DNA from 2 places in the Streptomyces sp. NPDC021562 genome. Region 1 is predicted to be linked to the other one. Evidence: riboswitches for the same ligand, from Rfam matches in the RefSeq annotation. Region 1 holds a riboswitch; the other holds the start of a gene.

Region 1 (3,573 bases):
GACTCCGAAGGCGGTCCAGACGGCGGCCAGCTGGGCGCGCGTCGTGGTCTCGTCGCAGGCCATGGAGACGTGGTCGGCGTCGACGAGCCGCAGGTTGACACCGTTCTCGCGGGCAGCGGCGACGATCTCGGCCGCCTTGCCGGGCACCCGGGCGGTGAGGGTGTCGAAGTAGGCGCCGTGCACGATCTCGACACCGCCTGCCGTGAGCCCGGCGGCGAGGACGGTGGCGTACCGGTGGGTGCGCCGGGCGATGGCCCTGAGCCCCTCGGGGCCGTGGTAGACCGCGTACATGCCGGCCATCACGGCGAGCAGCACCTGGGCGGTGCAGATGTTGCTGGTGGCCTTCTCCCGGCGGATGTGCTGCTCACGGGTCTGCAGCGCGAGCCGGTAGGCCTTGTTCCCGTCGGCGTCCACGGACACGCCCACGAGGCGGCCGGGCAGGCTGCGCGCGAACTTCTCGCGGACGGCCATGTAGCCGGCGTGCGGCCCGCCGAAGCCCATCGGCACGCCGAACCGCTGGGTGGTGCCGACGGCGATGTCGGCGCCCAGCTCGCCCGGCGAGGTCAGCAGGGTCAGCGCGAGCAGGTCGGCGGCGACGGTGACGAGCGCGCCGAGCTCGTGCGCCTGCTCGATGACGGGCTTGATGTCGCGTACGGCACCGGAGGCGCCGGGGTACTGGATGAGCACGCCGTTGATCTCACGCGCGGCGAGGTCCGCCGGGATGCCGTCGGCGAGGTCGGCGACCACGACCTCCAGGCCCGTCGGCTCGGCCCGGGTCCGGATCACGGCGATGGTCTGCGGCAGCGCGTCCGCGTCGACGACGTAGACGCCCTTCTTGTTCTTGCCCATGCGCAGCGACAGGGCCACGGCCTCGGCGGCGGCCGTGCCCTCGTCGAGCAGCGAGGCGCCGGAGGTGGGCAGCCCGGTGAGGTCGGCGACCGCGGTCTGGAAGTTCAGCAGCGCTTCCAGCCGGCCCTGGGAGATCTCCGGCTGGTACGGCGTGTAGGCCGTGTACCAGGCGGGGTTCTCCATCACGTTGCGCAGGATCACGGGCGGGGTGAAGGTGCCGTAGTAGCCCAGGCCGATCATCGAGCCGAGCACCTGGTTGCGGTCGGCGAGCGAGCGCAGCTCGGCCAGCACCTCGGCCTCGGTGCGGGCGCCGGGCAGTTCCAGGCTGTCGGCGTTCTTGATCACGTCGGGCACGGCGGCTGCCGTCAGCTCGTCCAGCGAGCCGTAGCCGACCTGCGCGAGCATCTTGGCCCGCGCCTCCTGGTCGGGCCCGATGTGACGCTGCTCGAAGGGAATTCCCTGTTCGAGCTCGGAGAGCGTGGGGCGGTGGGCGGTCATTGCGGAGGCCTCCTGGTCTGACGCGACCTTCGAGGGGCACCCCGGCACGGGTACCCCGACGGCCTCCCCCTCTGTCATCTCAACCTGAGAGCTTCGCCGGACGCCCGAGGGCTCCGGCTTGCACCGTCGGTGAGAGCGGACACCGTCGACATCCGCCCTGCTTTCCAGAGTGACCTCGTCCGTGCGGTACGTGGGCCTGAGAGATTCCGGGGAGGATTTGCTCCTTCGGCGCCTCCGGTTTGCCCGAAGGACTCTCCCGCACGGGGTCAGCAGCCGCTTGCCAGCCTACCAGCGGGGGCGGCGCACGGGTCTTCGAGTGGCCGCTGCGTTGAATGTGCTCTTTTGTAGTGCTTACGGATGAGGTGCGAGCAAGTGGAGGGCCCGTGCAGACGGACATCGATCCGCGCAACCTGATCGGCCGCAAGGCGTTCGACCGCAACGGTACGAAGATCGGCACGATCGACGAGGTGTACCTCGACGACGCGACGGGCGTGCCGGAGTGGGCGGCCATACGCACCGGCCTGTTCTCCCGGGACGCTTTCGTGCCCCTGGAGCCCAGCGAACTGGTCGAGGGCACCCTGCACGTCCCCTTCGACCGCGCGTTGATCAAGGACGCCCCGGACTTCGGCGTGGGCCGCCACCTGTCGCCCGAGCAGGAGCTGCAGCTCTACCACCACTACGGCCTGGACACCCCCGTCCCGCCGCGCCCGCACCCGGATCACGACTTCGGCAAGCTGGCGGGCACGGAGGACGCGGGGGCGTGACGTCCGACCGGGGGCGCCGCCGACCCGGTGGCGCCGAACCGACCCCGTGGCGCCGCCCGGCGACCTCGCCCCGCCCTCACCCCGGTCTCCCGCCGGCCCCGTGCAGCCGCACTCCCCGTCCTCCCTCCACCAGCGGCAGCGGATCCGCCGGCTCCAGCTCGGGGTCGTCGACCCGGAAGGTCCGCACCCGTCCCGCCGCCACCGCCCCCGGCGTCTCGAACCGCACCGTCACCCGCCCGAGCCCGCTGCCCTGCACCCATCCGTGCCCGTACTCCGCATGCCGCACGTCGTGTCCCGCCGGCCACCGCCGCTCGGTGACCGCCTCCTGCGGCGCCGCCGGCGCCGCGACGTCGTCCTCGGCCGGGACCGCCTCCGCCGCCTCGCCCGCCGCCTGCGCGAACAGGTCCTCCTGGGTGTAGTCGGCCAGCCCGGTCACCCCCACACCCAGCAGCCGCACTCCCCCTGTCGTGTCCACCGAGTCCAGCAGCCGTGCGGCGGCCTCCCGCACGACCGCCGGGTCGTCGGTCGGCCCCCTGAGCGTCTCCGAGCGGGTCAGCGTCGAGAAGTCGTACCGCCGCACCTTCAGCACGATCGTCCGCCCGGACAGTCCGGCCTCCCGCAGCCGCCGCACGCACCGGTCCGCCAGCCGCCGCACCTCGGTCCCCACTCGCACCCGGTCGTGGATGTCCACGTCGTAGGTGTCCTCGACCGACACCGACTTGGTCTCGCGCTCGGCCACCACGGGCCGCTCGTCGTGGGCGAGCGCCATCGCGTACAGCGCGTGCCCATGGGCCTTGCCGAGCAGCCGCACCAGTTCGTCCTCACCGGCCTCGGCGATCTCGTCGACCGTGGTGATCCCGGCCCGCCGCAGATGGTCCCCCGTCGCCGGCCCCACTCCCGGCAGGGTGCGCACCGGCATCGGCCCGAGCAGCGCCCGCTCCGTGCCGGGCTCGATCAGCACCAGCCCGTCCGGCTTCGCCTGCTCGGAGGCGATCTTCGCGAGCATCTTGGACGCGGCGAGCCCGACGGACCCGCAGAGCCCCGTGGCGGCCCGTATGTCCGCGCGCAGCCGCTCCCCGGCCAACTGTGCCGACGCCGCGTCCCAGGCCGTCCCACCGGCCTCCAGGTCCACGAACGCCTCGTCCAGGCTGAGCGGCTCCACCAACGGCGACAGCTCGTGCAGCAGGGCCATGACCTGCTCGCTGATCGACCGGTACAGCGTGAACCGCGGCACCAGGTACGCGGCGTTGGGCGCCAGCCTGCGCGCCTGCGCCATCGGCATCGCGGAGTGCACCCCGAACACCCGCGCCTCGTAGGACGCGGTGGCCACCACACCCCGTGGTCCGAGCCCGCCCACGACCACGGCCTTGCCACGCAGACTCGGCTTGGACGCCTGCTCCACCGAGGCGTAGAAGGCATCCATGTCGAGATGCAGGATCGTGGGCGCGTTTCTCACATCTCC
Region 2 (3,573 bases), on a different contig from region 1:
AGGGCCGCCTGGTTGGCGGAGGCGCCCGAGTGCGGCTGCACGTTGGCGTACTCGGCGCCGAACAGCTCCTTCACCCGGTCGATGGCGATCTGCTCGGTGACGTCGACGTGCTCGCAGCCGCCGTAGTAGCGGCGGCCCGGGTAGCCCTCGGCGTACTTGTTGGTGAGGACGGAACCCTGGGCCTCCATGACCGCGAGCGGAGCGAAGTTCTCCGAGGCGATCATCTCCAGGGTGGACTGCTGACGCACCAGCTCGGCGTCGACCGCGGCGGCGACCTCCGGGTCGAGCTCGTGCAGGGACGTGTTCAGGACGGACATCTGTTTCTACGACTCCTAAGCCGGTGTTCCTGCGGCCGTCGGCCGGCGGTGGGCGGGGGCGGGGCGGCCCTCAGCCGGCGGTGAAGGCGGTGTACTCGTCGGCGGAGAGCAGGTCGCCCGGCTCGTCCGCGAAGCGCACCTTGAACAGCCAGCCGCCCTCGAAGGGGGCCGAGTTCACCAGCGACGGGTCCTCCACGACGTCCTCGTTGACCTCGGTGACCTCGCCCGTGACCGGCGAGTACAGGTCGGACACCGACTTGGTCGACTCCAGCTCGCCGCAGGTGTCGCCCGCGGTCACCGTGTCGCCGACCGCCGGGAGCTGGACGAAGACGACGTCACCGAGCGCGTTGGCCGCGTGCTCCGTGATGCCGACCTTCGCCACGCCGTCCTCGGCGGCCGACAGCCACTCGTGCTCCTTGCTGTAACGCAGCTGCTGGGGGTTGCTCATGTCCTGAATTCTCCTGTACGCGGGGGAGTGCTGGTGAAGGGGGAACTACGGAAGGCGTGCGCGAGCGGCGACGATGTGCTCGGCGTCACCTGCGGTGGCTACTTCTGGCGCTTGTAGAACGGCAGCGGCACGACCTCGTACGGCTCGTGGCTGCCCCGGATGTCCACGCCGACCCCGGCCGTGCCGGGCGCCGAGTGCGCCGCGTCGACGTACGCCATGGCGATCGGCCTGCCCAGGGTGGGGGAGGGGGCGCCGGAGGTGACCTCGCCGATCACCTTGCCGGCGGCGACCACCGGGTAACCGGCGCGCGGCACCCGGCGGCCCTCGGCGACCAGGCCGACGAGCACGCGCGGCGGGTCCGACTCCGCGCGGGCCGCCGCCTCGCTGAGCGCCTCGCGCCCCACGAAGTCGCCCTCCTTGTCGAACTTGACCACCCGGCCGAGCCCGGCGTCGAAGGGGGTGAGCGAGGCGGTGAGCTCATGGCCGTAGAGCGGCATGCCCGCTTCGAGCCGCAGGGTGTCCCGGCAGGACAGGCCGCAGGGCACCAGACCCGCCGGCCTGCCCGCCTCGGTCAGGGCCTCCCACAGCCGCACCGCGTGCTCCGGCTTCACGAACAGCTCGAAGCCGTCCTCGCCGGTGTAGCCGGTGCGGGCGATCAGCGCCGGGACCCCGGCGACGGTGCCGGGCAGCCCGGCGTAGTACTTGAGGCCGTCCAGGTCGGCGTCGGTGAGGGACTTCAGGATCCCGGGCGACTCGGGTCCCTGGACGGCGATCAGGGCGTACGCGTCCCGGTCGTCGCGCACCTCGGCGTCGAAGCCGGCGGCACGCTCCCGCAGCGCGTCGAGGACCACCTGGGCGTTGGACGCGTTGGCGACCACCAGGTACTCGGTGTCGCCCGTGCGGTAGACGATCAGGTCGTCCAGGATGCCGCCGTCGGGCCGGCAGATCATGGTGTAGCGGGCGCGCCCCGGCCCGACGGAGGCGATGTTCCCGACCAGGGCGTGGTTGAGCAGGGCGGCCGCCTCGGACCCGGTCACGGTGATCTCGCCCATGTGGGAGAGGTCGAAGAGGCCGGCCGCGGTGCGCACCGCGACGTGCTCGTCGCGCTCGGAGCCGTAGCGCAGGGGCATGTCCCAGCCGGCGAAGTCGGTCATGGTCGCGCCGAGCGAGCGGTGCAGGGCGTCGAGCGCGGTGCGGCGGGGTGCGGCGGAATCGGTACTGCTCATCGGTCGGTCCTCTCCCAAGGGTCCCAAAGGCGTGACAGGCGAGGGCTGTCCTCCCCGCTGTCCTCCCCATCTGTCATCGGAACCTGAGAGGTTCGCCCTGACCCACGCGGGGGCACGGCTTGCACCTTGGGTGGAGCCACTGACACAGCGGCCCGCTTTTCAGATGTGCCTCGCCCGCGCGGTAACGGGGCCTGAGAGATTCAAGGGAGGGACTTGCTCCTTCGGCGCCCCGGGCACCGTGGTGCCGGGGACTCTCCCGCGCGGATTCAAGCGGCCGGTATGCAGTTGGCGCGGACATCATTGCACGCCGCCCGCGGCCGCGGCAGGCCGGACGGGCCGCGCCCCTTTGTGACGGGCCTGTGGCAGGAAGCGAACGGAACCGCGAGACACCGTGCATTACCTTCTCTTTACATTTTGTGGGGAAAACCTTTCCTGAACCCCCAGGGAGGACGGTCACGGTGACAAGGACCACGGCGTACGCGACGACGACGGGCATCGCCCTGCCCGGCCAGGCGACGGCCCCGGCCCGCGAGCGGTGCGGCGATCTCCCCGTCGCACCGGTCGTCCGCGACCTGCGCGACCGCGCCGGCCACAGCCCGCACGGCCTGCTCTTCGGCCCCCGTGACCTGGTCGTCGTCACCGGGTTGCCGGGCAGCGGGAAGTCCACGCTGATGCGGCGCACCGTCCAGGGCATCCGGATCGACTCCCAGGACACCCGCGACCGCTGGGACGCCCGGCTGGCCCGCGTCCTGCCGTACGCGGTCTACCGGCCGCTGGTCCGCCTCGCCCACTACGCCGCGCTGCGCCGCGCGCTGCGCACCGGCGAGGGCGTGGTGGTGCACGACTGCGGAACACAGGTCTGGGTGCGCGACTGGCTGGCCCGGGAGGCGCGCCGCCGCGGCGGGACCCTGCACCTGCTGCTGCTCGACGTCACGCCGGGCACGGCCCTGGACGGCCAGCGCGAGCGGGGCCGGGGTGTCTCGCGGTACGCCTTCCTGCGCCACCGCCGGGCGGCGGCCCGGCTCATCCGCTCCGTCGAGAAGGGCGAACTGCCCCCCGGCTGCGGAGCGGCACTCCTCCTCGACCGCGACGCGGCGGACGCACTGCGCCGCATAACCTTCACAACCTGACCCCGCGCCGACCACCCTTGCACCGCCCAGCACCCCCGGCACGCCCCCGCACCCGCCACCGCGCGTCACCCCCCACCCACACCCGCGACGCGAGCCCCACCCCCGCCCGCACCCGCGACGCGCGCGCCACCCGCCACGCGTGCCCCACCCCGCGTGCGGTCTCGCTCGTGCGGGCTGAGTGGGCTGGGAGTGTGCGGTCCGGTCGGCTGCTCGCTTTGTCGGTGTCACCCGCTAGCCTTTCCAGCCTCAGCAGTGGTTTCCAGCAGGCGGTAGGCAGATGGACTTCCCGGCGGACTTTCCCGCGGACTTCCCGGCACAGGCACACCCCCACCCGCACGGCGGTTGGCCCGGCAACGAACTGGAGGAGGTGCTGTCGGCCTCCCTCGGCGTGCCCGCGGCGGGGGCCCGGCTCATCGAGGTGCTGGGCCGCAGCTTCCTGTGGGTCCCGCTGC

The links. Region 1 has a riboswitch for glycine ahead of gcvP (aminomethyl-transferring glycine dehydrogenase). Riboswitches for the same ligand answer to the same signal wherever they lie in the genome.
Region 2: it holds a riboswitch for glycine, as region 1 does, so the genes downstream of both, gcvT (glycine cleavage system aminomethyltransferase GcvT) here and gcvP (aminomethyl-transferring glycine dehydrogenase) in region 1, are expected to answer to the same signal.

The regions. Positions count from the first base shown of each region.
Region 1 is NZ_JBFACN010000021.1:152,794-156,366, forward strand. Features, by position in the region: gene gcvP (aminomethyl-transferring glycine dehydrogenase) at 1-1,347, opposite strand, end outside; glycine riboswitch at 1,522-1,616, opposite strand; gene AB0G52_RS29555 (PRC-barrel domain-containing protein) at 1,731-2,111, shown strand; gene AB0G52_RS29560 (DNA polymerase IV) at 2,188-3,567, opposite strand.
Region 2 is NZ_JBFACN010000008.1:286,672-290,244, reverse strand. Features, by position in the region: gene glyA (serine hydroxymethyltransferase) at 1-317, opposite strand, end outside; gene gcvH (glycine cleavage system protein GcvH) at 388-765, opposite strand; gene gcvT (glycine cleavage system aminomethyltransferase GcvT) at 864-1,991, opposite strand; glycine riboswitch at 2,161-2,260, opposite strand; gene AB0G52_RS15390 (AAA family ATPase) at 2,450-3,121, shown strand; gene AB0G52_RS15385 (enhanced serine sensitivity protein SseB) at 3,399-3,573, shown strand, end outside.